4 regions of the Nonomuraea sp. NPDC002799 genome follow, and region 1 is predicted to be linked to each of the others. Evidence: riboswitches for the same ligand, from Rfam matches in the RefSeq annotation. Region 1 holds a riboswitch; each other region holds the start of a gene.

Region 1 (6,957 bases):
CGGAAGTAGGCGCGAAACTCACTTCTGGCCCGCTCGGTTTCCGATACGAGGTCATCTGTAAGCATCGGGTCAAGGCTGCGAGCGAGCGTCTCGCTCCACCCGCGGAAACGTTCATAGTCCTCAGGCGGCACGCCGAGCAACTCCGTGATGACCATGACCGGCAGCGGATAGGCGAAACCGGAAATGAGGTCGGCCTCCTCCGGCAGCGAGCCGATCAGCTCGGCGGTGATCGCCTCGATGCGCGGGCGGAGGCGTTCGAGCATGCGCGGGGTGAAGGCCCTGCTGACCAGGGCACGCAGCCTGGTGTGGTCGGGCGGGTCCATGAAGAGGAACGATTCCACCGGTTGACCAGCGCTTCTGTCGGCTATTGGGACCGTTCCATGGCCGAAGCGGGGGTCGCGGAGCACCGCCGTACACAGTTCGTGGGTGGTGACGGCGAGGAGCCCGCCGCGCGTAGGGAAGATGGGGCCGCGCGCGCTCATCTCGCGGTAGCGGGCGTAAGGATCACGCAGAAAATGCGGATTGAACGGATCGAAACCCAGAACGTCGGTGGCGCTCATTGGCGGCGGTTCCGGCGCGGGAGGAGCACCGTTGAGATCGTTCATCGCAGGCTTGGGTGTCCGGGCATATGGCGAGTACGTCATATATAAGGGATCATGTCAATAGCCCTCGTCAAGGGCGCAGATTGTCATGCTTGACGACCTTTCCACGATGCGTTTACCGTCTGCGAGGAGCGGCTTTGGCCCGGCGGAGAGGTCCAGGTCTTGCTGTTGGGGGGGAGGGCTCCCGATGGATGTGCTCACTGAAGGCGTTGATCTGAGCCATGCGGATTTGGCGTTGCTGGCGGAGCTGGCCAAGGGAGTGACGGTCGATCGGGTGGGCAGACGTCTGGATATCAGCGGCCGCACGGTACGCCGGCGCTTACGGGGCATCTGTGACCGTATCGGTGTCGCCACCGCCATCGAGGCCGTGGCGTGGGCGGCGCGCCGCCAGCTCATCTAGAGCGCCGGCCCATCCAAGGCCGGCCTTTCGGGGCCGGCTCATCCGGGGCCGGCTCACTCAGGGCCGGCGGCTCGCATGGCCCCTGCCTGGTGCCGGTGGCCGTCAGTCGGCGATGCGCACGGCGCCGGCGAACGGCCGCCTGTCCAGGGACGCGATGCGGACGACGTCACCCGTCTGAGGAGCGTGCACCATCATGCCGCCACCGATGTAGATGCCGACGTGGTGCAGGTCGCCGTAGAAGAACACCAGGTCGCCCGGCCGCATCTCCGCGCGCGAGATGTGCCGGCCCGCGGTCCACTGGTCGCCGGTGTAGTGCGGCAGTGAGATGCCCACTCGCTGGTAGGCGGCCATCACCAGGCCCGAGCAGTCGAAGGAGCTCGGGCCTTCGGCGCCCCAGACGTACGGCTTGAGCTGCTGGGTGAGGGCCCACCTCGCGGCCTGCGCGGCCTTGCCGGTGCCGATGATCGGCAGGTTGACCCGGACGGCCCGGGTGCCCGGCTGGCCGGCCTCGCCGATGGCCCGTCTGAACAGGTTGCTCTCGACCTTGGTGACCAGCTTGGTGATCTTGTCGCGCTTGGACTCGAGTTCGGTGACGAGCCCCTGGACCTCGTCGATGCGCGCCTTGGCTCCGGCGCGGGCGCGGGTGGCGGCGTCCATGGCCTTGGTGACCTGGTTGACCTCCTCGCCCTGCTGCTGCTCGATCGCGTACGTCGTCGCGGCGCGGTCGAGGAAACGCGCGGGGTCGTCGGTCGTGGCGAACGCCAGAGCCCGGTCCAGGCCGCCCGACATGTAGGCGTCCTGCGCGAGGAGGACGGCTTTGGCACGCTTGGTGGCGAGATCGGCCTCGCTGGCCGTCAGCGTCTTCTGTGCGGCCTCTGAGGACTTCTTGGCGGTCTTGAGCTTCTCCCGCTGGCCGTTGTACTGCTCGCTCAGCGTCTCGATCTCGGTGTGCATCTTCTCGACCTGGTTGGCGAGATCCTTCAGCGAGGGCTTCGGATCCGCGGACGCCGGGGCGAAAGGGATGGCGAACAGCAGCGTGGCGATGGTGATACTCACCACACCGAGGCGGTGCGACCGCCGCGCGCGTTCCGGAGGGCGGGCATGCCTGCCCGCGGACCTGCCCTCGCCGCTGAGCGTGCGCTTCACCAACCAGCTCCTCTCGTCGAACGCCTACCGGGTTAGCTGACGGGTTCGGGCCGGAGCAGCCCTACCGAGAGACTCGGATTCACCCCAATGGCGGCGCTGGCTGCGCCACCGGCGGTTCCCCGGCTTCCCTTGCGGGAATTGGGCGTGTTCCTCGCGCGACACGCGGGGAACATCGTCGCTGGACACTAATGCACTCCGGGTTCGTGCTCAACCAGAACTGCCGGATCTGTAGAGGTTTCACAACTGAAGGGTCACAAGGTGATCTCGTGATCACCTGTGCGGAAGGGGCTTTATGTCCTCTTTGTCGGCGGTTCCGCCGGAGGTCTGGGCCAGGTGCGGGTCCTGTGCTCGTCTGGCGACGAGATGTAACAGGATGGGCCGAGAGATGGGAGTTAGGGCTGAGCCGTAATGACATCTGTACCCTGGAGTGCCATGGAGCAGGTGGCCGAATCGATAGTGCCGGAGACCGCGGTGGTGGTCAGGCGTGCCCGCACGCCCGATGTGCGGGCGGTCAGGCGGCTGGTCGACACCTATGCGGGCGCGGGCCCGCGGCTTCTCGAGAAAGCGACGGTGACGCTGTACGAGGACGTACAGGAGTTCTGGGTGGCCGATCTGGGCGGGCAGGTGGTCGGCTGCGGCGCGCTCCACGTGTTGTGGGAGGATCTCGCCGAGGTCCGTACCGTGGCCGTGGACCCCGAGAGCCGGGGCATGGGCGTCGGCCACCGGATCGTCTCGGCTCTGATACAGCAGGCGAAAGATCTGGGTCTGCGGCGTGTATTCTGTCTGACTTTTGAGGTCGACTTCTTCGCGAGGCACGGGTTCCGGCCCATCCAGGGCACCCCGGTGTCCCCCGAGGTCTACGCCGAACTTCTGGCCTCGTACGACGAGGGTGTGGCGGAGTTCCTCGACCTGGAGCACGTCAAGCCGAACACCCTGGGCAACACCCGCATGCTGCTCCATCTGACATCGGGTGACGCAGACCTTGACCATCTGGAAAGGTGATTGTTGATACCTATGTCGATACGTTGGGCAGCACAGGCATGTGTCCTGACACGTGCCACATGCGCACTCGAAGCGAGGTGACACGGTGAGCACCGGACAGCCGCCGTATCCACAGGACGAATCCGGCGAGAATTCTGCACCTGGCACACCCCAATACGGGCAGCAGAACGCGGGCCGCCATCCCGGCGAGCCCGACCCCGATGTGACTGTGGTCGGCTACCGAACGGACGACGCCTACGGGCAGCAGCCCCAGTACGGCCAGCAGCAGGGCTACGGCCAGCAGCAGCAGTACGGGCAGCAGCCTCAGCAGGGCTATGGCCAGCAGCCCCAGCAGGGCTACGGCCAGCAGCAGCCCCAGTACGGGCAGCAGCCCCAATATGGCCAGCAGCAGGGCTACGGGCAGCAACAGCAGGCCCAGCCCGACTATGGCCAGCAGTACGGCCAGCAGCCGCAGTCCCAGCCGGACTACGGTCAGCAGCAGCAGTACAACCAGGGCCAGCAGGGCTACGGCCAGCAGCCGGCCTCCGGGCAGCAGTACGGTCAGCAGCAGCAGCCTGACTACGGCCAGCAGCAGGCGCAGCCTGACTACGGCCAGCAGCAGCAGTACGGGCAGCAGCCGGGCTACGGTCAGCAGCCGCAGTCGGGCCAGCAGGGCTACGGCCAGCAGCCGGCCTCCGGCCAGCAGTACGGTCAGCAGCCGCAGTCCCAGCCCGACTACGGGCAGCAGCAGGGCTACGGTCAGCAGCCGGGTTACGGGCAGCAGCAGCAGTCCCAGCCCGGTTACGCCCAGCCCGGCTACGGCCAGCAGCAGTACGGCGACCAGCAGCAGTACGGTCAGGCGTACGGGCAGCCGCAGCAGGCCTACGGTCAGCCCGGCTACGGGCAGCCTTACGGCAAGCCGGTCGGCGTGCAGCCGCCCGGCGCGCCGGCTCCGCTGGCGGAGTGGTGGCAGCGGCTGGTGGCTAGGCTCATCGATGGAGTCATCCTCTTCATCGTGAACCTCGTCATCGGCATCATCATGGTGGCGATCTTCGTGGCCAGCTACAACTCGCTGGACGGCAGCAGCAGCGGTCTGTTCTCGACGCTGGTGGTGGGCGTGATCACGTCCATCATCGTGACGATCCTCTGGGTGGCCTACGACTTCTTCCTGCTGAAGATGAACGGCCAGACCGTCGGCAAGATGGTCATGGGCATCAAGGTGGTCCCGGTCGGGCAGGGCATGCCTCCCAAGGGCCTGCCGACCGACCTGGCACTCAAGCGCGCCGGGGTGACCTGGGGCGGCTGGGTGCTCAACGCCCTCCCGTTCGGCTTCCTCAGCACACTGCTGGCGTACGCGGCAGTGGGCGTCAACGGCGCTTCCCAGCTCTGGGACAAGCCGCTGCAGCAGACGTTCGCGGACAAGTTCGCGGGCACCGTGGTGGTCAAGATCAAGTAGTCTGCGTCACCGCGAAACAGGGGTCGGCTTCCCGCCGGCCTCTGTTTTTGTGTGCGGGGGTCGTACCAAAATGGGAGGATCCGTGCTCCCGATTGGGTCCGCCGAAGATGTGAGGTGCAGGTTATGGCCGGGACGCCGCCGCGGACGGGCACGTTGCCCGCGGAATGGTGGGAACGGCTGGCCGCCCGCCTGATTGAGGGGCTCGTCTTCGGCGTCTTCTATTACATTCTGTTCATCGCCCTGTGGGGCGTCTTCCGGACTGTCGGGATGCTGGGGGCGTTCGACGGGCGCTTGCCGGGCGTGTTCGCCTGGCTGGCGGCCGGGCTGGCTTATGCGGCCTATGACTGGTGGGCGCATTCCCGGCAGGGCCGGACGTTCGGCAAAGCGATCATGAGGATTCGCCTGGCGCCGGGGGACGTGCGGCCGCGGGCGCTGCTGAAACGGGCCCTGGTCTATCCCGGCCCGATCATGCTGATGGGCATTCCGGTGGTCAATCTGCTAGCCGGAATGTTGCTGTTCGGCGTCGGCCTGCTCATCCTGATGGACAAGCCGCTGGAGCGGGGGCCGCATGACAGGCTCGCCGGAACGCGTGTGGTAAAAGATCTTCGTTGAGCCATCCGCACCTGCATGGATGTCTTTTCGCGAAATTTTCCCTTGATCCGGTAAGGAGTCTGGAGAGACTGGCATTAGGCTATGGGGCGTCCGGGTTGCCGGATGTTGGGGCCCCTGTGACACGCAGGGCATGTGTGTGCCGCTATGGTCGGGTGCGGGTGGTTGTGGCCTTGCACCTCCATGAGGGGCGCTGTGCTCCGCTCCCCCGGTCGCGCTGGTTCTGCGAAAAGCGCCCCCGAAACCCCGTCAGCCGTGGAGGCGAGGACGAATGGAAGCCGTAACAGACGTATTGTCAGCGCTCATCCCCCCCGTGGTGGTGGCCGGCGCCTTCATCTTTGGCGTAGTGAAGTTGGTCCGATCCGAGGCCGTGGGGGGCCGTCGAAACCGCGAGGATCCGGTCGAGCCGCAGAACTGATCGACCAGTCAGGCGAATCCCCGCACGCTGAATTGTCTCAGCGCCTTTCCGGGTATATGTTTGGGCAGGCGAATGAAACAATGCTCCGGGAAAGGATTGCGTAGATGGCCAAGCAGATCCAGGAGATTCTCATCGATGACCTCGATGGGGGCGAGGCCAATGAGACGGTCAGCTTCGCTATTGACGGCTCCTCCTATGAGATTGACCTCAGCGACCTTAACGCGAAGAAGCTGCGGGACGCGCTCACGCCTTTCGTGCAGCACGCACGCAGGGCGGGTGCGGTGTCCGCGCGCCGTCGTGGTCGCGGCGGCAACCGTGCGATGAGCCGCGAGAAGAGCTCGGAGATCCGGCAGTGGGCCAAGGCCCACGGCATGCCGGTCAGCGAGCGAGGCCGTATCGCCTCCACCGTCGTGGAGAAGTACGAAGCGGCTCACTGAGAGAGCCATCTCCTGACCATGCGCTTATGCCGTTCGCCTAGGACCCCGGCGGACGCCATAAGCGCATGATCGTTTTCTGGGGACCCCGAATGCCGGGCGCCCGGAGTGATGATCTTTCAACCACCCATATGTGGGCATTTTGGCCACCCCGCCGACGCTGATTCACCGGCGGGGTGTCCGTATATGCGGGGGTGCGGCGCGCCACGTGTCAATGCCGTGGCGGGCCACATACCTCATTCAACGTACGCTGCCGACCACGGGATTGCCTCGGGGTGGTCGGCATTAGCCCTTCCGGCGGCGGAACCGCAGGGTCTGGAACGGGCCATCGCGCAAATCGCCGCCCTGTGGCCCCGTAAAACCCGTAGCCGGTCTTCGGGATCCCGGGTTTTACGGAGATCTCCACTCGCGGGGGGCGGGCATAACCGGACTCGGGGGAGCGGGCATAACCGGGCCCGGCGCGCCGATGCGCACGCGTACCTTATGTCCGCCAGCTCATCCCATCGGGGCGGCCTAAACCTGGCGTGCGCCTCCCCTCAAGGGGCATATGCATCCGCAAGATCAGGGGAGCCGGTTTAAGCGTCGGCGAGGTTCCTTGGAGCCGGCATAACCGTCCGTGTGGGATCACGAGCACCTAGGCATAAGCCGTCTTCACGGGGATCTCAGGCGTTGCGCAAAACCCGGCCCCGGAGGGGAAGGGGGTCGTCCGCATAACGGTGGCGGCCCCATGTGAGGCGTACGCATATCGGTGGGTGTGGCGATGCGGGGCGTACGCATATCGGTGGGCTCGCGGCGATGCGGGCCCGTGGGCATATCGGTGGGCTCCCGTGATGCGGGGCGTACGCATAACGGTGGGCTCGCGGCGATGCGGACCCGTGGGCATATCGGTGGGCACCCGGCGATGGGGGCGT
Region 2 (6,957 bases), on a different contig from region 1:
GCTCCTCCGGATCGGGCGTGCTCTCGTAGATCGCCTGGAACCCGGCCAGGAGCTCATCCACCCGCACCCCGGCGGGCAGCTCGGGCGTCTGCAGCGCGGGGTCGTTCTGCCGCTTGAGCAGGTCGGAAAGCGGCACGCCGCTGGTGATCTGGGCGGCCACCGTGGAGCCCGCCGACGTGCCGACGATCCGGCCGGCCGTCGTGACGTCCACACCGTGGTCGGCGAGCGCGGCCAGCACGCCCGTCGCCCACGCGATCCCGGCGACCCCGCCGCCACCCAGCACCAGTGCGCGCTTGATTTCGCTCATGTCCGTCAGAACACGCCCGCCCGCGCTTTCCTTCCTACGCCGAACGAGCTCGTCCCGCCCAGCCCGCAGCACCCGCCTTGCCAGGCCCCGCTCCGCGCGCCGTGCTCATCCGCCGCTTCGCAGCACCCCGCGCAGGACGTCCGCGAACTCCTTGGTCTGGCCGATGAAGCCGCCGTGGTCGCCCGGGAACTCCACCGGCGCCGTTTCGAGCAGGCCGGCCAGCGCGATGGACGTCCGGTAGGTGACCAGGTTCCCCGAGTCGGCGCGTCCGCCAGCGCCTCGGCCAGGGGCGCGAAGTCCGCCGCGGCCCTGGGCGCGCCCGTCATGAGCAGCAGCGGGCCCGTGCCGCGCACCTCGTAGCGCAGGCGCGCTCCTGGCACGTCGAGGGTGTGAGTGGTGGTCATGACCGGGAGCCCTTCCGCCAGTCGCCGGTCCGCGCGGTCGCGGTGGCACAGGTAGGACTCCGGCCGGGCCCAGAACTCATCGCTCGTGCGAACGAGCGCGCAGGTCCTCCTGCCGGTCCTGCCGACGGGCGGCTTCGGCGCCCGCTACCCGGAGGGCATGCTGCCCACCTGGCAGTGACACCGCCAGGGTCGCCGTGCTCTGTCACGGCCGGGGCGCAATGCTGATGCCGAGCATGCGCGCGCCGGTCTCCGTGCGCGGGCGGTGCGTGCTGCCCGGCTCGAACACCACGTAACTGCCCGGTCCGAGCCGGTGCCCCCGGTCGATGAACTCCCCGGACACCACGTAGTAGCGCTCCTCGCCGTCGTGCACGTCCACCTCGGGCCACTCGGCGCCGGGCGCGAAGTCGTACATCCAGCCCCTGGCCCACTCGGTGGCCGGCAGTCGCCGCCGGATGATGCCGGGCACCACCTCGACCGGCTCCACTTCGTCCACGTTCAGAACCTGCATGCCGTCATGTTCTTGCGTCATGCCCCCATCCTGGCCGGAGGGGAACGTCGCCCCCAGTGTCAGGATTGACGCGTTGAGGTATTTTCCTGCCATGGCTCTTCACCGCGTCGCGGCCCTGGTCCTCCCGCCGCAGTCCACCTTCGAGCTGGCGTGCGCGGCCGAGGTCTTCGGCATCCACCGCCCAGGGCTGCCGGTCCGCTACGACTTCACGGTCTGCGCCGAGCGCCCGGGACCCGTGGCGACGCTGGCGGGCTACGACATGGCGGTGCGGGCGGGCCTGGCGGCGGTCCGGCACGCCGACACGGTGGTGGTCCCCGGCTGGCAGGGCCGCGACGGGACGGCTCCGCCCGCCGTGCTCGACGCGCTGCGGCAGGCCCACCGGCGCGGGGCTCGCGTCGTCGCCATCTGTACGGGCGCGTTCCTGCTGGCCGAGGCCGGCCTCCTCGACGGCCGCCGGGCGACCACCCACTGGCGGATGGCCGCCGAGCTGGCCGCCCGCTTCCCCGCGGTCGAGGTCGAACCCGACACCCTGTACGTCGACCTGGGCGACGTCGCCACCAGCGCCGGCACCGCCGCCGGCATCGATCTCTGCCTGCACCTGGTCCGCGCCGACCACGGCGCCGCCCACGCCGCCCAGCTCGCCAGGCACATGGTCATGCCCCCGCACCGCGAGGGCGGCCAGCTCCAGTACGCCGCGCCGCCCGCGCCCGGCCATCCGCCCGGTTCCCTCGCCCCGATCCTCGACTGGGCCGGGGAGCGCCTGCACGAGCCCCTGACCGTGGACGACCTCGCCGCGCGGGCGCAGGTGTCCGCGCGCACGCTCGCCCGCCGATTCTCCGTACAGCTCGGCATGGGCCCTGGGCAGTGGCTGCTCGTCCAGCGCGTCACGGCCGCCCGAGCCCTGCTGGAGGAGACCGACCTGCCGGTCGAGACCATCGCGGTCCGGGTCGGCCTGTCCTCCGCCACCAACCTGCGCAGGCGTTTCCACACCCTGCTGCGCACCACCCCGGCCGCCTACCGCCGCTCGTTCAGCTCACCCATGAGCCGGCCCGGCGGCCCGTTCACCCGGTGAGCAGTCTCCGGCGCAGCTCCAGGGTCAGCTCCTCGTCCAGCCCGAGCCGTTCCGTGACGTACCCCTGCACGGATCCGTGCGCGGCCGTCAGGTCCGCCAGGAAGAGCCGCATGATCTCGGCGGGCGCGCGCCCGTATCCGGGCCACCCCGGCTCGCGACCCGGATGCGCGGCCCGCCAGTCGGCGAGCAGCCGGTCGGTGGCCAGCTCGGTCAGGGCGAAGTCACGGACGACGTCGTCCTCGGCGACCCCCAGCAGGGACAGCACGAGGGCGGCCACCAGCCCGGTGCGATCCTTGCCCGAGGCGCAGTGGAACACCAGCGGCTCCTCCGCCGCGGCGATCACCTCCAGGGCCTGCCGCAGCTCTCCGACCCCGTCGAGCGCGACCTCGGCGTACCGGTCGGCCAGGAATCGCCACGGGGCCACGGCCGGATCGATCTCCGCCTGGTCGTAGGGGCGGTGCTCGATGCTGAGGTTGTGATAGACGAGCCCGTCGTGCTGGGGCACCCGCCCTCTGGCCTCGATCTCCCAGGGATAACGCAGGTCGATCACCGTACGCACGCCCAGAGCCCGGAACCGGTCCCAGTCTCCGTCCGCCAGCTTGGCCAGCGAGTCGGACCGGAACAGCCGGCCCCACCGCACCGTGCGGCCGTCAACCCCCGGATAGCCGCCCAGATCCCGGAAGTTGTGCAGCCGGTCGAACGCGATATGTCTTGTCACGCGATCACCCTAAGGGCACCGCGCACAACAAGAAGACCCTGGTCACTGTTTCCAGTGACCAGGGTCTTCGAGCGAGCTATGAGGTTGTGTCCGGTGTGCGTGTCGCCTCTCGGCGAAAGGCTCAACGCGGCTCCAGCCGAACGGTAGTCCGCGAAGGCAATAGGTGAGGCCCGGGGACACTGAGCACACCGGCCACGTAGTACACAACCAGCACCGGGCGGGTATTGTTCCCCGCCCATACTGTTTGCCGGGGCCAGCTGGCCGCGATCAGGCGGCGTAGTGCGGGTAACCGTAGCCGACGACCTGCGAGGTGGGACGGACCCGCTCCTCGACCTTGCCGTGGCCGGTGTTGCCCTCGATCGTCGAGATCGTGCCGTCATGGTTGTCCTTGACGACGAAGCCGACGTGGTTGATCGAGCTCAGGTCCTTGCTGCCGCTCCAGGAGAAGAAGACCACGGCGCCGGGCTTGGCCTCGGTGCCCCAGCGGTCGTTGGCGGCGAACCACTTGGCGTGGGCGACGGTGTAGGCGTCCCAGCCGACCTGCGAGCGGGCGCCGCTCTGCTCGCCGACCCAGGACACGAACATCGAGCACCAGGCGGCGTTCAGGTAGTCCTGCTTGTTGCCGCCGTCACGCTGGACGGTCTCGGCGGCGCGGGCGGAGTCCGAGTACCACTTCTGGAACTTGGTGCCGCCACCGCTGGCGTTCTCGGACGTGCCGACCTGGGACTTGGCCAGGGCCAGGACCTGCGGGGCGGTGACGTTGACCTTCGCCTCGGTGGCGCCCGCGCCCTGCTTCTGGGCGGTCTGCGCGGCAGCGGTGCCGTGCGTGGCGGTCGTGTCGGCGTTCACTGCCACGTGCGCGCCGAGCGCGGAGGCGGCGAGGACGGTGCCGAGGGCGATCTTGGTGAGGTTCTTGCGGGCAGGGGTGAGAAGGTTCGTAGCCATCTGGCGGTACTCCTTGCTTCCATGCCGCTTGCCGGGTTAGCTGTCGGGTTCGGGCGTGGAAGCTGCCCTACGGCACTTTTGACGTGCCGATTCACCCCGAGTGAGACATGGGTCCCCGGTTCCGCGCGCAGGCGGATTCAGCGGTACAGGCGATTTGCCTGCGATCCAGGTGATCGGTGTTGCGTCCGAAATTCGGACGATCACGACGGAGACCAGATGAAGACCGGCTCATGACCACGGTCTTGGCCCCGTTCGTGTGTACAACACAGCCCCTACTTGAGCAATTCCCGGGTAACAGGATCCTCTTGTGGGGCCCGGCCAGACCTGCGATCCGTCAAGGACTGCCCTGGCCGTTGCGCCGGACTCGACATACGTTCCGGCGTCACTCTGTACAACACACCCCTTCACCGGGTCATTCCCACGTAATGGAATCCCCTCTTGATGCCCTGCCAGGCCCCGGAAGCGTCAAGGAGCTACCTGCGAACGGTCCCTTCGGCCCCGGCCGGCGGGCACCGCAAAAGGCGGGTGCGGGACCGGTTTTCGGTCCCGCACCCGCTTTCGTGTGCGGTCGTTCAGAACGACCCGTGCCGCCTTGGTCAGGGGCTGACGGCGCAGGTGTCCCTGTTGAGTGAGAACCGGGTCGGCAGGGACGAGTCGCCCGTGTGGCTGGCGAGGTAGCCCATGGTGACGCTGCGGCCAGGGGCGATGGAGCCGTTGTGGGCGGCGTTGACCGCGGTGACGATGTCACCGCCCTGGACGAGGTCGGTGTTCCAGTCCGAGATGATGCTCTGGCCCCGGGCGACGGAGAACTTCAGGGTCCAGCCGTTGATCGGCGTGCTCCCGGTGTTGGTGATGGTGAGGTCAACGGTCATGCCGCCGCCCCAGATCTGTCGCTTGTGCCCGATGTGGCAGGTCGGCTTGGCGCGGGCGAACGAGACGCGGTGGAGGCCGCCGGGAAGGTCGTTGACGACGTACAACTCGCCCTTCGGGGTGGCGCCGAACGCGGTGACCTGGGTGGGCATCTCGCCGATCTCGGCCGTGCGGTAGCCGCCCGCGCCGTCCGCACGCACCGCCCACGCGGTGGAGGAGCAGTAGTCGGTGGCGATGTAGGTGCCGCCGACCAGGTCGGCGAACTCCGTGCCGTGATACACCTGTCCGCCGATGACCGCGCAGCCACCGGTGTACGGGGAGTAGGTGAAGATCGGCTTGGTGTACGCGGCGTCGGAGCGGCACTGGGTCTCGTCGAACACCTCCAGCCCCTCGTAGCAGGACCAGCCGAGGTTCGCGCCGGCCTGCCGTCCGGGCTTGATGTGGTTGATCTCCTCCCACCGGCCCTGGCCGACGTCGGCGATCCACATCGAACCGTCCGCGTGGTCGATGGAGAAGCGCCAGGGGTTGCGCCCGCCGTACATCCAGATCTCCTCGCGGGCGCCCGCGACACCGACGAACGGGTTGTCCTTGGGCACGCAGTAGGCCAGAGTCCCGCATTTCCGGCTCACGTCGACGCGCAGGATCTTGCCCAGCAGGGTGTTCAGGCGCTGCCCGCTGTCGAAGGGGTCTCCGGAGCCGCCGCCGTCGCCGATGCTCATGTACAGGTTGCCGTCGGTGCCGAAGGTGAGCTGACCGCCGTTGTGGTTGGTGAACTGGGCGTGTTCCTGGGACAGCAGCGGTTCGAGTCGCGCGTCGGACAGCCCGTAGCGGGCCAGGGTCACCGCGCCGTCCGGCAGCGCGGTGTAGGCCAGGTACAGGTTCTGGCTCTGGGCGAAGTCGGGTGCGAGGGCGATGCCGAGCAGTCCCCGCTCGTTGTCGGATTCGTCCACCACCGAGGTGATGTCGATGATCGGGGCCGCCGCGAGACCGGTGTCCGGGTGGTAGACCCGCACGGTGCCGCGCTTTTCGATGATGAGCAGCCGGTTCGTCCCGTCGTCGGGTGCGGCGATGGCGGTGGGGCGGCGCAACCCGAAGGCGACCTGGGTCGCGCTCGCGTTGATCTCTTCCAGCGGCACCGTCGAGGCGTTCGGCCCCTGCGCGGCCGCGACGGACGAGGAGGTCGCGGCGGCGGCCGGTGGGGTGAGTACGGTCAGGGGGGCGAACAGGGGCAGGGACAAGGCGAGCAACGCAGGGGCTGCCCAGCGTTTTGCTGGCATGTCGGCTCCAGAGACGTGGCTTCGTCGGAGTCCGGAGGACACGGATCCCCGGGACCGGAGCGCGTCCAGGCTCACGACACGCCCGCCCGGACGGTATCCGCTCGCCTGCCGTCACAACCAGGCCCGCGATCAAGACTTCCGTCCTGAGCGGCGACACCAAGCGGTTGCAGCTCGCTGACCAGGGGCGTTACGACGCCCTCCGGCCGGGCCCGCCACCGGCCGGATGAAACGTACATCGCCACGGACCCGGCCGGCCGCCGTGTGCCGCCGGCTGGATCTCGTACAGGACCGTCAGGCGGTTACCTGGTCAGCACCATCAGCGTGAAGAAGCCCGTGTACTCGCAGTAGTACGACAGATAGGTGCCGCTGCTCTTCGGCGCCTTGCCCTTGGCCACACACTTCGCCTGGGTGGAGTAGTCGCCGTACTTGACCCAGGTGGAGGCGATCGAGGTGACCGACGTGAGGGGGGCGGTCGTGGCGCCGGCGGGCGCCGCCAGCACGGAACCTGTCGCCGCCAGGGCGACCGCCGCGAACGAGATCGCGGCGGCGCGGGTGAGCTTGGTGGACATGAAGCATCCCTTCGGGGGGTGGGCAGCTACCACAACGGAGACGTAGATCATCTCCACCATGATCGTGATCATAATCACTCGCCCGGTGGTTGGCGCATGCCACTCCCGGCGCCACCATGTCCTCCGCTCACCCGCCGGGCATCGCGTCCGCCCGATCACGGTCCGTGAGCGGTGAACCGCTGCGCGAAGCGGCGAAATTCACTCGCTCGCTCCACCGGACATCCCCTAGCGTCACGCGGATGAGCAACGTTCCTCTGCCCTTGCTATGGCTGTCGGGACCTACGGGT
Region 3 (6,957 bases), on a different contig from region 1:
AGATCGCCGAGGGTGTGATCGTAGCCGTCGGCTCCCAAATTGCTGGCTGCGACGGGATGGTCGGAAAAGTACCAGTTGAGAAACTCGTCCACCGATGCACCATATCCTGGCCCAATGCCCCTTCAGATCACTGGCGCGCTGAGCGATCCTGACCTGATCCGCCTCCCCTGGGAGGTACCCCTTCAAGACTGGCCGCAGCGCCATCTGGTCGATCTGCCCCGCGGCATCTCCCGGCACGTGGTGCGCTTCGCGCGACTGTCCGGCAAGGTGTACGCGATCAAGGAGATCAGCGAGCGCTACGCCAAGCGCGAATACCAGTTGTTGTGGGACCTGGCCAGACTCGACGCGCCCTCCGTGGAGCCCGTCGCGTACGTCACCGGCCGCGACGAGGGCCTGGACGCGGCGCTGATCACCAGGCACCTGCAGTTCTCGCTGCCCTACCGCGCCGTCATGTCCGGCACGCTGCGGCCCGACACGCTCACCCGGCTGCTGGACGCCCTGGCCGTCCTGCTGGTGCGGCTGCACCTGAACGGGTTCTACTGGGGCGACTGCTCGCTGTCCAACACCCTGTTCCGCAGGGACGCGGGGGCGTTCGCGGCCTACCTCGTGGACGCCGAGACCGGCGAGATGCATCCGATGATCAGCGAGGGGCAGCGGCTCGCCGACATCGACGCCGCGCACACCAACATCTTCGGCGAGATGCTCGACCTGGAGGCCGGCGGGCTGCTGCACCCGTCGATCGACCCCATGGACACCGCCGAGGACGTCGTCACCCGCTACCACCGCCTCTGGGAGGAGATCACCCAGAGCGAGATCATCGAAGAGGTCGACTGGCACCGGGTGGAGCAGCGCATCAGGCGGCTGAACCTGCTCGGCTTCGACGTGGCCGAGATGATGGTGCGGCGCAAGGTCGGCACCGGGCGGCTGATCGTCCGGCCCAAGGTCGTGGACGCCGGGCACCACCAGCGGCGGCTGCTCCGGCTGACCGGGCTGGACGTGGAGGAGAACCAGGCGCGGCGGCTGCTCAACGACCTCGACGGGTTCAGGGTGGCCAAGGGGCTGCGGCACGAGGACGAGGCCATCGTGGCGCACCGGTGGCTGGCGGAGGTGTTCCAGCCGACGATAGAGAGCATTCCGGCGGAATTGCGCGGCAAGCTGGAGCCCGCGCAATTCTTCCACGAGATTCTCGACCACCGCTGGTACCTGTCCGAGGAGCAGGGCGCCGACGTGGGGCTGACCGCGGCCGTGAAGTCGTACGTGGAGAACGTGCTGGTGCACAAGCCCGACGAGAAGGCGCTGCTGCCCGACGAACCCGATCAATAGGCCCCGGCGCCGCGCGCGGTTCCGCCATTCCCCTTAATAGCGAGAAATTCTCGTAAATCGCACAATTATCAGTAGTAGTGTTGTTTTTCTTAGCAGTAGCCGTATAAAAGCTTAACGCCGGCGACGGCCGATACTTTCCGGTGTTCTCCTCCCCCCTACGCTGACTCCGTCCCACAACGGCGAGGGAGGGGTCCGGTGCTCGGAATCGACACCTGCCTGGCGGAGGTCATGTCCATACCGGGTGCGCTGGACGCCATGCTGGTCGACAACACCAGCGGCATGGCGGTCGCCTTCAGCAGCGCCTCCGGTGTGGACGCGGACCGCTCGGCCGCCGCCCTGACCGAGGCGTTACGGGCGACCACCGACGGCCTGGCCCGCTCGTGCCCGGGTGACGTCGTGCGCATCGACGACATGCTCGTCACCACGGACAAGGGCCACCATCTGCTCAGGCTCCTGGAGACGGTCTTCGAGGGGCCGCTGGTCATCTACGTACGCCTGGACCTGGAGCGATCTAACCTGGCCCTGGCCCGCCACCGTCTCCAGTCCATCTCCAGCCGCCTGACGACGTGACCCATGACGAAGCTGGACGCACTCCTGGCCGGGCTCGCCCGAGAGCGCTCGACGGGCGCCCTGCGGGTGGGCAGGAACGGCACGATCTTTCTCTCCGACGGGCGCGTGACGTACATGGAGTGCGCCCAGACTCCCAGCGTCGAGCGCCTGCTCACGGCCAGGGACCTGATGACCGAGGCGGCGCTGCGCGGGATGCGGGCGGACGGCGGGTGCGAGCGGCTGCTCAAGGAGGGGCCCATCACGCCGGGCGAGCTGCAGTACGCCGTGCTCGGTGTGGTCCTGGACGCGGCCTTCTTCCTGCTGCCGATCACCGGCACGCGGCCCAAGTTCCGTCCCGGGGAGCGGCACTGGCTGGGCGAGCAGTGGTACTTCGACGTGCCGGGGCTGGTGCGGGAGTGCGCGCGGCGGCGGGCGCAGCTCGCCCGGATCTGGCCGTTCGCCGACGTGGACACGCTGCCGGTGCGGCCGGTGGCGCGGCTGCCGGGACACGGGGTGACGCTGAGCCGGGTGCAGTGGGAGGTCGTCCTGCGCGCCGATCAGAAGGCCACACCGCTGGAGCTGGCCAAGCAGATCGGGCGCTCGGGCTACTCGGTGTTGCTGGCGGTCCGGCGGCTGGCGGCCTCGGGCCTGCTCGCCCCGCAGGAGCAGCCCAGCCTGCCGCCCGGCCGCCGGGATCCCGCCATCGAGGCCCCTCGGGGACACGACGTTCTCGCGATCGGGCCCGGCGATGACGACGGGACCGACGGCGGGCCGGACGAGCAGGCGGAGGGCGGGCCGGAACTGCCCAAGCGAGGACAGGAGACGTACCAGCGCCCGCCGCACGATCCGAGGGCGGCCGGTCTGCCGTACGGCCCGGCCACGACGGGCGATCCGACCGATCTGGCGCTGCTGATGCGGCTGAAGAAAGCGCTCGAGGAGCTGTCGTGAGGTTCCTCTCACTCAGGAGGAGGCCACCGGTGGAGCTACGACAAGAGGTTCTGGAGGAGATGGCGCTCCTGCGCGAGCGCACGCCCGACGTGAACGGCAGCGTCGCCTGCACCGTGGACGGCCTCCAGATCGCCTGCGACCTCCCCGCCGGCCACGGCGAGCAGGTGGCGGCACTGTCGGCCGCGCTGCTGGCGATGAGCAGGCGGATGCTGATCATGAGCGGTCACGGCACCTTCGAAGAGACGCTCATCTCGGGCACCGCCGGCTTCGTGGCCTTCTACGCCGCCGGCCCCACCATCGTCCTCACAGTCCTGGCAGGCCCCGGCGCGAACGTCGGGCTCCTGCGGCTGGAGGGCAGGAAGACGGCTGCCGGAGTGGCCGCCGTCGCAGCACGCAAGCACTGAACCATCGCACGCAGAAAGGGAGGAAACATGGCGAGCATGGACGTCTCTCTCAAGGAGATGATGGGCGTCGACGGCGCCATCGGAGCGGCGATCGTCGATTACGGCAGCGGCATGGCGCTGGGCACTCTGGGCGGCTCCAAGGACCTGGACCTCCAGGTCGCCGCCGCGGGCAACACCGAAGTGGTCAAGTCCAAACTGCGCACGATGGACTCGCTGGGTCTCAAGGACGCCATCGAGGACATCCTGATCACGCTGAGCGGGCAGTACCACATCATCCGCCCGCTGACCGGGCGTGGCGGCAAGGGGCTGTTCCTCTACCTGGCGCTCGATCGCGGGCGCGCCAACCTGGCGTTGGCCCGCCACCAGCTCCGGAGCATCGAGGAGAAGCTGGAGGTCTGACCACCGGCTCAAGGTGGCCCGCGCGCCCAGCGCGGGCCACGCCGGGGCGCCCGATCAGGGGCGCCCGGTCAGGAGCGCCCGGTCAGGAGCGCCCGGTCAGGCCCGTGTCCGCCCGGCCACGGGCCCTATGAGAGATGCCAGGTCAGCCGGAGGTCAGTTTGGTGATCTCGGCCGCGATGCCGGGCCAGAGCGGCCTGGGCAGGTCGTGCCCCATCCCCGGATAGGTCACCAGCCGCGCCCCGGGAACGGCCGCTGCCGTGGCCCGGCCGCCCTCGACCGGGACGAGCTGGTCGCCCTCGCCGTGCAGCACCAGCGTGGGCACCCGGACCCCGGCCAGCAGCTCCGTACGGTCGCCCGAGGCCATGATGGCCGCGAGCTGCCTGGCGGTGCCTGCGGGGTCGAAGCACCGGTCGAAGGCCAGCCCGGCCAGCCTGGTCACCCGGTCGCGATCCAGCTCGTAGCCGGGCGAGCCGATGACCGACCACGTCTCCAGCGCCTGCGCCAGGATGGCTTCGCGACCGGCGGCGGGCCTGGCCATCAGGACGGCGGTGGCGGCCGCGCTCGGCGGGGCGGCCGCGGGGCCGGGCGTGGACATGATCGAGGTGAGGCTGAGCACACGTTCCGGATGGCGGATGGCCAGCGTCTGGGCGATCATCCCGCCCATCGAGGCGCCGACCAGGTGCGCGGCGGGCCAGCCGAGGGCGTGCATGAGCCCGGCGGCGTCGTCGGCCAGGTCGTCCAGCAGGTACGCCGAAGGCGCTCCCGCGGCGGGCACGCCGGCGTCGTGGAAGTGGGTGGACAGGCCCGTGTCGCGGTTGTCGAACCGTACGACGTGGTGTCCCTGCTCGGCCAGGAGCTCGCAGAACTCTTCGTCCCAGTGGATGAGCTGCGCGCCGAGCCCCATGATCAGGAGCAGGGGACGCCCTTGCGGCGAGCCGAAGCTCTCGTAGGCGATGTCGATGCCGTTGGCGGCTACGCGGGTGGTCACGGACACCAGAATGACATTCTGGTGTTGCGCCGTAAAGTCAGCGCTTGATGAGCGTGCGGATGCGCTCGCTCCCGAGCACGGCGCCGCCACCGGCCAGAGCCAGCGCGCCGACCAGCAGGGTGTTGCCCACGGTGCCCGGCGCCTTGGCCTCGGTGGCCTCGGTCGCGGGGGCCTCGACGGCCTGGCCGCCGCCCTGGGCCGCCTCCTCGTCGTCCTGGACCTTCGGCGGCGTGGCCGGGTTGGTGTCCCGCTCGGCCCAGGCGCCGGTCGAGAACGCGACCGGGTGGTTCTTCTTGCCGACGCCGGCGCCCCACTTGGTGATGACGTAGTCGATGTCGATGTGGCCCTGGCCGCCGACGCCGTCGACGCCGAGCGTGCTGGAGTTGAACCTGCCGCCGGTGAGGTCGGCGAAGGTCTTGGCGTCGAGGTCGAGCATGACGCCACGACTGGAGGGCTCGCCGGGGCCGCGGTCGCCGACGAAGAACGGCATCTTCTTGCCCTTGTAGACGACGTAGCCCTCGGTGAGCAGCGGCCAGCTCGGGCTGGCGATCATGCCCTTCTGCATGGGCTTGCCGCTGGCGGGCAGGCCGGTGTCGCCGGCGCGGCCGGAGGAGTCGTCCCAGAAGTAGGAGGCGGTGGTCGAGCCCTTGAGCAGGATCTTCTCGTCAGTGCCGGAATCGGCGTGAGCGGGGGCGCCGGCAATGGTCAGCGCGCCGATGGCGGAGGCGCCGATCAGAGCGAGGGAACGCAGGCCAGAACGAGCAGACATGAAGATACACGGTCCTTCGCGAGGGGACGGGGAACACGCTCGGGGGAACGAGCACAGCCGGGCAGAGCGCCTGACGGAGGGTGGCCGCGCGGAGCGTGGAAAAGCCGGGGGAAGGGGGGCCGCTCAGCAGGCGGCCGGCACCGCCCGCTCTGGGGGTTCGACGCGGTTTCGCATGTATGAGGTCCTCTCCATCACGCCTACCGGGTTAGCTGACGGGTTCGGGCGTGGAGATGCCCTACCGACGCATGGTCGGATTCACCCCGAAGACTTGGGTCCCCGGTTCCCGATGATCGGAATTCGGCGCCAGCCGGCTGGTCCCTCCTGGGTGAGGGCCACACCACCAGCTGGTGTGATGGCGACCACTGTAATCACGCATTCCGGACAAACGCAAACTATTCGTCATGAATCGGGCGAAGATCTACCTCTCTCGGCAAAGAGAAAGGGAGACACGGCATGCCGTGCCTCCCTTGAATTCCAGCTTTCAGCCGCCGCTCTTGCGCCTGAACGATCTTTTACTCGCCGCTGGACCGTGCGCCCCGTGGATCTTCGATGTGTCGACGCCCTTGCCCTCCGCGCCCGCGCTCGCGTTCTGGTCACGCTTGCGGTCAAGTGCCTCGCGGAACTTGCGCTTCATCTCGTCCTCGGGAGTTTCGCTGGTTTCCGGCTCCGGTGTTTCCGCCATGAGGACCTCCGTCGTGTTGGGACCTTTACAGCTTCGCATGGAGCCGCTTATGACGCGAAACCGGCCGGTACCTTGGCCTGTGGCGTGGCGGGCGCGTCCAGCCGTCTGGCGGGCATCGCCAGCAGCGCGACCAGAGCGACCAGCGCGCCCACGACGCCCAGCGACGGGATGACCGCGGCGGCCGCGGCGGCGTGCGCGGCGGCCAGGCCGTGCGCCGGCGCGTCGGCGGCGACCGTCGCGGAATAGAGCGTGCCGCCCACGGCCAGCGCCACGGAGCCGCCGATCTGACGGAAGAAGGTCAGATTCGCCGAAGCGGTGCCGATGTACTGCGGCGCCACGGACTGCTGCGCGGCCACGGTCAGCCCCGAGAGCATCGGCCCCACCCCCAGCCCCAGCGGCAACATCCACAACGCCAGCGCCACAGGGCCGGTCCGCTGGGTCAGGCCCAGGCAGAGCAGCGCGCCGGCGACCATCAGGAACGGGGAGACGAGCAGCCACGGCTTGTACACCTTCGTCCTGGACATCAGGACGCCCATGAGCACGCTGCCCGCCGCCATGGCCAGCGTCATCGGGTAGATCCGCAGCCCCGACTCGGTGGCGCTGACGCCCAGGGACTCCTGGAAGTAGCGCGGCAGGAACACGACGCCGGCGAACATGCAGAAGGCCGAGGCGAACGACGTCAGGCTGACCAGCGTGTACGTACGGTTCCCGAACAGGTGCATCGGCATGATCGGGCCGGCCGCCCGCCGCTCCACCACCACGAACACGGCCAGCAGCACCAGCGCCCCCAGGATCGGCCCGGCCACGACCGCGTCGGTCCAGGAGTTGCCGTCAAGGCCCTTCTCCGTCAGCCCCACGAGCAGCGCGCTGATGGCCACGGTGAAGACGGCGATGC
Region 4 (6,957 bases), on a different contig from region 1:
CTCGGGGCCTCTGTCGTCCCCCTGCTCGCTGCCACTCCAGCCAGTGCCGAAGTCCACACACAGTGCGGCACGTATATCTGCGTCATGACCGCGCACCACAACCGGTTCGTCCAGGACATCACCGTCAGGACCAGGGACGGCCTCCCCGGGACGCTCCGCGCCTACTGGGGCAATTTCCACTCCCCGAAGGTGAACGCCGCGTCTCATCGGTGGGCGGTGGGCTACGAGCAGGCGCAGGCGAAGCTGGTCTGTGGCGGTCTTGAGCGCGACGGCCGATCGATCGAAGACGGGATCTGCGTCACGATCTGATCCGCCCGGCGTCCCTCTTCGTACAGTCCCGAGAGTGCCAGGCCGGCGGCACCTCGGTGATCTTCCAGCAGGTCGGCGACGCCGCCCCCGCCCGCCACTGAGCGATCACGTCCGGGCCCCGTGGCCCGTTGCCGCTCTGGGGTCGCTTACGGTATTGATCACGCATGTCGTTGATAAGGGTGATCCGGGCGTTCCTTGATGCGCTCGACAAGACCTCGCGGATGCGGCTGGGGAGGTCCTGGGACGACCCAGCGCTGGAACAGGTCTTGCCGCAGGTGAAAGCCGGACGGCTGGAGTCCGGGCTGGACCTGATCGGCCAAGCGCGCGGCGACAACGAACGGCGAGCGCTTCGCGTCGAACAGCTGGCGATCGCCGCCGCCTCACATACGGAGGCGTTGGCTCGGCTGGCCGGGGACAACGCCGACGGGCTGCTCTGGCTTGGCGCCGCGCGCATTCAGCAGGCATGGGCGATTCGCGGCGGGTTTTCCGCCGCGTACGTGGGCGAGGACCGCTTCGTCCGTTTCCTGCAGGTGCTGTCGAGCGCGGCCGGCCCGCTGCAGCAGGCCGCCGAGGAGTTGCCGGACGATCCCGTGCCGTGGGACCGGCTGCAGTGGCACGGGATCGGCATGCAAGCAGGCAGGCAGGAGCTCGACCGTATCTGGACGGAGCTGACCGCTCGCGATTCCCAGTTGTACCTCGGACATTACGGCCGAGCTCAGGCACTGTGCGCGAAATGGTACGGCTCTGACGAACAACTGCTCGCCTTCGCCCGAAAGGTGACGGCGTCCGCGCGTCCGGGCGACCCGGTGACCGCCATGGTGCCGCTGGCTCACTTCGAGATCGTGTGGAGTGAGATCAACGGCACTGAGCAACCTGCTCAGGGCCTCCTGGAGGCCTACTTCGGCAGCTCCGACGTGGCGGACTCGCTGATCGAGGCGGCCGGCAAATGGCGTGACGGCAGCCGGCCACATCCGCGCGCCTTGGACGCCATGCACTTGTTCGGCGCCGCGTTCTACTTCGGCGGGCACCTGACCCGCGCGCAGCGCATGCTGGCGGACGCGGGCAGGCGCATGCCGGAGATCTTGCCGTGGTCGGCTGCGTCTCCCCTGCCAGGGCGCCGCTACGCCCGCGTGCGCCGGGACCTGGGGCTTTCGTAGGCGTGCGCCGCGGTCCTGCTGGTGGCGAGCATGGCCGGGCCCGCCCGCCGTTGGTGATCCGGACAGTCCGTAGAAATCTACAATGTAAAGGCGGCGTGCGGGAACGACGGCCACCATGTCGTGCGTGCTGAGCGGGATGGTGTGCAGGCCGGGCGCGGGCAGGGTGACCACGCCCACCTCGGCGGCCCCGGCGCGCAACCAGGCGCGGATGTCGTCGTCGACGCCTTCGAACAGGCGAACCCGGACCTGCGGGTAGCGGTCGGTGAAGGCGCGCAGCAGCCGGGCGACGAGCGTCCCGGTGGCGCTGGGCAGGCTGGCCAGGCGCAGCTCCCCGGTGACCTGTCCGGCGGCGGAGGCGACGTCGGCGCGGATGAGGTCGAAGTGCCGCAACGTCTCGCGGGTGCGGTCGAGCGCCCGGCGGCCGGCCTCGGTGAGGGCGATGCCGTCTCGGTGACGCACGAACAGGGGCGCGCCGAGCTCGCGTTCGAGGGTGGCGATGGCCCGGCTGACGGCGGGCTGCGACATGCCGAGGTGCTCGGCGGCGGCGGTGAAGCCGCCGTGCCCGGCGACCGCGACGAGCACTCTGAGCTGCGCCAATGTCATGCCGACATACCCTAACTGGTATTTGACCACGCCATGATCAGCACCCGATCGTTATGCCATGGGCAAGCGAATGACGATCGAGGTAGACGGCCGGCAGGCCGGCTTTCTGACGGCGGGGGAGCGGGGCCCGGTGGTCCTGCTGCTGCACGGCACCTACTGGAGCCGGGTCTGGCAGCCGGTGCTCGGCGACCTGGCGGCGGCCGGTCTGCGTCCCGTCGCGGTCGACCTGCCGGGGCTGGGGCGTTCGGCAGGGGAGCTCACGGCGGCGACCGCGACCGTGCCCGCGCTGGCGGAGTGGGTGGGGCGGTTCGCCGCCGCGTACGCGTCCGTCTCCGGGGCCGGCGAACCGCTGGCGGTGGCCGGGCACGACATCGGCGGCGCCGTCGCCCAGCACCTGCTGGCCGGCGGTTTCGTGGGCCGGCTGGCGCTGGTGAACTCGGTCCTGTACGACTCCTGGCCGGTGCCCGGCGTGGCCCGCTTCCGCGACCCGGCCGTGGTGGCCGCCACGACCGTGGCGGAGCTGCTGGCCGCCCGGCGCACGGCGGTGACGACCGCCCTGGGCCGCCCGGCCTCGGAGGCGGAGCTGGCCGGCTATCTCGACCCGTGGAACGACCCGCGGGTCTGCCGGTCGTGGATGGCGCTGGCGGGCGCGGCCGACAGCCGCTACACCCTCGACCTCGTGCCCGCGCTCAAGGCCGATGAGAGGCCGAAACTGCTGGTGTGGGGCGAGGACGACACCTTCCAGGAGGTACGGCACGCCGAACGGTTCGCCGCCGAGATGCCGAACACCAGACTCGTCCGCATCCCGCGGGCCGGTCACATCCCGATGGAGAACGACCCCGCCGCCGTCGCCCGCGCACTGGCCGGCTTCTTCCTGGAACGGTGACCCCGGTGCCGGGTGAACGCGGAAGAGCGCGCGTCCCGGGTGGGACGCGCGCTCTTTCTACCGAAGTGCGATCAGGCGCGGTAGTCGGGGTAGCCGTAGCCGACGACCTGGCCCTTCGGCCGGACCCGCTCTTCGACGGCGCCGTTGCCGGTGTTACCCTCGATGGTGGAGATGGTGCCGTTCTCGTTGTCCTTCACGACGAACCCGACGTGCTGGATGTCGTCGATGTCCTTGCTGCCGCTCCAGGAGAAGAAGACGACGGCGCCGGGCTTGGCGTCGGTGCCGAAGCGGTGGTTGGCCTTGAACCACTTGGCGTGGGCGACGGTGTAGGCGTCCCAGCCGACCTGCGGGCGGGCACCGGTCTGCTCGCCGACCCAGGACACGAACATCGAGCACCAGGCGGCGTTCAGGTAGGCGGCGCGGTTGCCGCCGTCACGGGCGATGGTCTCGGCGGCGCGCTTCGAGCCGGCGTACCACTCCTGGAACTTGGTGCCGCCGCCGTTGGCGTTCTCCGAGGTGCCGACCTGAGATCTGGCGAAGTCGAGAACCTGCGCGGCGGTGACGTTGACCGTGGTCTCGTCCTTGGCGGCCTTGCGGGCGGCCAGGGCGGTGTCCGGGTGCCTCGCGGCGGTGGCCGCGGCGGCTCCGGTGGCGGCGTCGGCGCTGGCCGTGGCGGTGTGGGCTCCGAACGCGGAGGCGGCGATGGTGGCGCCGAGGAGGGCGCGGGCGATGGTGGTCTTCGGGGCAGAGAGGATACGGTGTTTGGCCATCGAGGGGGTTACTCCTTGCTTCCATGCCGCTTACCGGGTTAGCTGACGGGTTCGGGCGTGGAAGCTGCCCTACGGCACCGAAGTGCCGATTCACCCCAAAGGACATGGGTCCCCGGTTCCGCCCAGGGGCGGATTCAGCGGTCACAGGACGTTCCTGTGATGTGTCATGCGATGGTTGGACATTTCCGGACAAACCGGACGTATGCCACGAGATGCCTCATAAGGTAATACATGCGGCAAGAGGATTACAAGTGGATAAAGCTTCCGCTAGGCAAGTTGCCCGCGAGCGTCGGCCAGAAGCCCCATCATGGCAAGGGATTCGTCAAGGGGCATGATCGAACTTTCGGTCCTGCCCTCGGCCGTGGCCGCGCGGACCTCGCGGAGCTCCCCGGCGTATCCGTTGTCCGCCGGATCGAGCACGAGCTCTTCCGGCTCCATGGAGGGCCCGGTGAGGAGAATCCGCTGCGGGGCCCAGAACGGCGCCTGGATCTCCGCCCGCATCTGGGTGCCCACGACACGGGCGTCGTTCGGGTAAGTCGCGAGCAAAGAGGTCTCCACCAGGGCCTTCCTGCCACCCGGATAGAGCAGCACGCCGCCCGCCTCCGCGTCCACCCCGTTGGGCGCCAGTGACCCGGTGATCCGCAGGTCGTCGGGCATGCCAAGGAGGAGCTGAGCCAGGCCGAACGGGTAGATCCCCAGGTCGAGCAGGGCGCCGCCGCCCAGTTCCGGCGCCCACAGCCGGTGCGCGGGATCGTAGGGCAGGGTGAAGCCGAAGGAGGCCTGCACCGAGCGGAGCTCGCCGAAGCGCGGATCGGCCGCCACCCGCTGGATGAGCGGGTTGAACCGCATCCACATGGCCTCCATCAGGAACACGCCCGCCTCCCGCGCCAGGCGTACCATCTTCTCGGCGTCGGCCAGGGTCGCGGCCAGCGGCTTCTCGCACAACACCGCCTTGCCCGCGGCGATGGCGGCCTCGGCGACCGCCAGGTGCTGGGCGTGCGGCGTGGCCACGTAGATCGCGTCCACTGCCGGGTCGGCGCACAGCCGCTCATAGGAGTCGTAGGCCGACTCCGCGCCCAGCGTCGCGGCCAGGTCGCGCGCCCGGCCCAGGTCCCTGGAGCCGACGGCGCCGACACGCATCCCCGGCTCCGCCACGATGGCCGCGCCCACGGTCCGAGCGATGCCGCCTGTCGCCGCTATTCCCCACGTAAATTCTCGCACGCGGGAGATCGTAGACGTTTTCCGGCCATAGCGGTCAGAACGGGTCCATATCTGGTGAGGCTTTGGGGCCCAGGTCAGGTCATGTTGAAGGTGGCCGGGTCGGGCCCGAGGCGTTCACCCTTGTTCATCGCGCCGATGGCGGCCATGTCCTCGGGGTTGAGGACGAAGTCGAAGACGTCGATGTTCTCGGCGATCCGCGACGGGGTCACGGACTTGGGAATGACCACGTTGCCGAGCTGGATGTGCCAGCGGAGCACGATCTGCGCGGGTGTCTTGCCGTGTTTGCCCGACAACACCGCCAGCGCCGGATCGCCGAGCAGACCCTTGCCCTGGCCGAGCGGGCTCCACGCCTCCGTCAGGATGCCGTTGGCGTCGTGGAAGTTCCGCAGCTCCCGCTGCTGGAAGTAGGGGTGCAGCTCGATCTGGTTGATGGACGGGGTGATGTCGGCCTCGTCCATCAGCCGGGTCAGGGCCTGGACGGTGAAGTTCGAGGTGCCGATGGCCTTGGCCCGCCCGTCACGGTAGATCTTCTCCATCGCCCGCCACGCCTGCACGTACTTGTCCTGCTGCGGCACCGGCCAGTGGATGAGGAAGAGATCGACGTAATCGAGGCCCAGCCTGGCCAGGCTCTCGTCGAAGGCCTCACCGGCGCGGCCGTGGTCGCCGTTCCACAACTTGGTGGTGACGAACACCTCCTCGCGCGGCAGCCCGCCACCGCGCACGGCGCGCCCGACCCCCTCCTCGTTGTCGTAGGCGGCGGCCGTGTCGACGTGCCGGTAGCCCTTCTCGAAGGCCGTGCGCACGGCCTGCTCGGCCTCGTCGCCGGGAACCTGCCAGACGCCGAACCCGAGCTGCGGGATGTGCACGCCGTCGCTGTTGAGCATGAGCGAATTCATACCCTCCATTGTTCACACACCGTTTCTGAGCGCTTAAGTCGGCGGGGCTAGCTTGAAGCGGACATGAACGGGCCATCACCTGGCTGGGAGGGCAACGAGTGGTCGGACAGGCGTCGGCCTGGGTGGAGTCCCCGCTCCAGATGCTGTGCGCCGTCGAGGCTCATCATGCCGGGCTCCTCGGGGCCACGACGACCGTCGTGCCGCGGGCGGGGCTGCGTCCGCTGAAGGCCACCCGCCGTGAGCTGCTGTCCCTCGGCCTGCCCGGCGGCCTGGAGCTGGGCGAGCCGCGCGAGCGCATGCCCCGGCGCGTGCGGGCCGTCGGCGACGCCTTCTCCGGCAGGGTGCAGCTCCGCTGGCTGCTCTCCGGCCCCGGCCGCATCGTCATCGTCGACGACGGGCTGGCCACCCTGCGCCTGCTGGAGCTGCTGGCGGCCGGCCCGTTCCGGCCGCTGCTGCGCGCCCGCGCCACGCCCACCAGGCTCCGCGCCACGCTCGGCGTGGCCGCCGCGCTGAGACTGCGCCTGAGCAGGGTCTCGGTCTTCACCGCTCTGCAGGTGGACAAGGATCTGGAGGACGCCGTCCGCCGCGCGGGCGTCGACCTCGTCCGTCACGACTTCCCCTGGTTGCGCTCCCAGCCGCCCAGCGCCGAGGGCCCCGCCGAGCGTACGGTCGTCCTCGGCACCTCACTGGTGCGCAACGGCCTCGTGCATCGCGACCGTTACCTGCGCTGGCTGACGGACCTGGCCTCCCAGGAGCCGCTGGCCTACTACCCGCACCGCCGCGAGGACCCCGTGGACCTGGCCCTGATCCGGGAGCGTCCCGGCATCACCGTTCACGAGGCCGGCGCGCCCGCCGAGCTCACCCTGCGCGGACTCGGCGCCGGACAGCGCGTGCTCAGCCTCCCCTCGACCGCGATCACCTCGCTGCGGGTGCTGCTCGGCCCGCGTGGCGTCGCCGTCGAGCCCGTAGACGTTCCCGATGACTGGTGGACCAGCAGGGCGGCGCCCGCCCTGCGCTCGCATCTGACTGGAGTGCCCGGTTGAAAGTGTTGGCGATAGCCGACTCCGACTCGTATCTGAAGTGGGCCTCCTGCCTGCTCGACGACCTGCCCGCGG

The links. A riboswitch is a leader RNA that binds a small molecule or an ion and turns the genes downstream of it on or off. The one in region 1 is predicted to bind cyclic di-AMP.
Region 2: another riboswitch for cyclic di-AMP. It lies ahead of ACWD0F_RS23765 (CHAP domain-containing protein); the one in region 1 lies ahead of ACWD0F_RS04130 (NlpC/P60 family protein).
Region 3: another riboswitch for cyclic di-AMP. It lies ahead of ACWD0F_RS21875 (hypothetical protein); the one in region 1 lies ahead of ACWD0F_RS04130 (NlpC/P60 family protein).
Region 4: another riboswitch for cyclic di-AMP. It lies ahead of ACWD0F_RS15860 (CHAP domain-containing protein); the one in region 1 lies ahead of ACWD0F_RS04130 (NlpC/P60 family protein).

Annotation. Positions count from the first base shown of each region.
Region 1 is NZ_JBSFVA010000002.1:49,196-56,152, forward strand. Features, by position in the region: gene ACWD0F_RS04120 (cytochrome P450) at 1-341, opposite strand, end outside; gene ACWD0F_RS04125 (LuxR C-terminal-related transcriptional regulator) at 790-1,002, shown strand; gene ACWD0F_RS04130 (NlpC/P60 family protein) at 1,105-2,058, opposite strand; cyclic di-AMP (ydaO/yuaA leader) riboswitch at 2,154-2,303, opposite strand; gene ACWD0F_RS04135 (amino-acid N-acetyltransferase) at 2,581-3,150, shown strand; gene ACWD0F_RS04140 (RDD family protein) at 3,236-4,585, shown strand; gene ACWD0F_RS04145 (RDD family protein) at 4,709-5,197, shown strand; gene ACWD0F_RS04150 (histone-like nucleoid-structuring protein Lsr2) at 5,717-6,049, shown strand.
Region 2 is NZ_JBSFVA010000013.1:39,180-46,136, reverse strand. Features, by position in the region: gene ACWD0F_RS23785 (patatin-like phospholipase family protein) at 1-307, opposite strand, end outside; gene ACWD0F_RS23780 (cupin domain-containing protein) at 914-1,240, opposite strand; gene ACWD0F_RS23775 (helix-turn-helix domain-containing protein) at 1,311-2,291, shown strand; gene ACWD0F_RS23770 (tyrosine-protein phosphatase) at 2,281-3,009, opposite strand; gene ACWD0F_RS23765 (CHAP domain-containing protein) at 3,277-3,954, opposite strand; cyclic di-AMP (ydaO/yuaA leader) riboswitch at 3,965-4,107, opposite strand; gene ACWD0F_RS23760 (PQQ-dependent sugar dehydrogenase) at 4,551-6,062, opposite strand; gene ACWD0F_RS23755 (hypothetical protein) at 6,401-6,670, opposite strand; gene ACWD0F_RS23750 (hypothetical protein) at 6,910-6,957, shown strand, end outside.
Region 3 is NZ_JBSFVA010000011.1:189,067-196,023, forward strand. Features, by position in the region: gene ACWD0F_RS21840 (DUF885 domain-containing protein) at 1-92, opposite strand, end outside; gene ACWD0F_RS21845 (DUF4032 domain-containing protein) at 115-1,323, shown strand; gene ACWD0F_RS21850 (roadblock/LC7 domain-containing protein) at 1,519-1,893, shown strand; gene ACWD0F_RS21855 (hypothetical protein) at 1,897-2,820, shown strand; gene ACWD0F_RS21860 (roadblock/LC7 domain-containing protein) at 2,850-3,224, shown strand; gene ACWD0F_RS21865 (hypothetical protein) at 3,252-3,623, shown strand; gene ACWD0F_RS21870 (alpha/beta fold hydrolase) at 3,766-4,611, opposite strand; gene ACWD0F_RS21875 (hypothetical protein) at 4,649-5,380, opposite strand; cyclic di-AMP (ydaO/yuaA leader) riboswitch at 5,560-5,693, opposite strand; gene ACWD0F_RS21880 (DUF5302 domain-containing protein) at 5,862-6,062, opposite strand; gene ACWD0F_RS21885 (MDR family MFS transporter) at 6,110-6,957, opposite strand, start outside.
Region 4 is NZ_JBSFVA010000007.1:92,844-99,800, reverse strand. Features, by position in the region: gene ACWD0F_RS15880 (hypothetical protein) at 85-309, shown strand; gene ACWD0F_RS15875 (hypothetical protein) at 489-1,466, shown strand; partial or broken gene ACWD0F_RS15870 (LysR family transcriptional regulator) at 1,620-2,069, opposite strand; gene ACWD0F_RS15865 (alpha/beta fold hydrolase) at 2,128-2,955, shown strand; gene ACWD0F_RS15860 (CHAP domain-containing protein) at 3,027-3,725, opposite strand; cyclic di-AMP (ydaO/yuaA leader) riboswitch at 3,738-3,875, opposite strand; gene ACWD0F_RS15855 (Gfo/Idh/MocA family protein) at 3,993-4,946, opposite strand; gene ACWD0F_RS15850 (aldo/keto reductase) at 5,021-5,842, opposite strand; gene ACWD0F_RS15845 (hypothetical protein) at 5,941-6,885, shown strand; gene ACWD0F_RS15840 (DUF6716 putative glycosyltransferase) at 6,888-6,957, shown strand, end outside.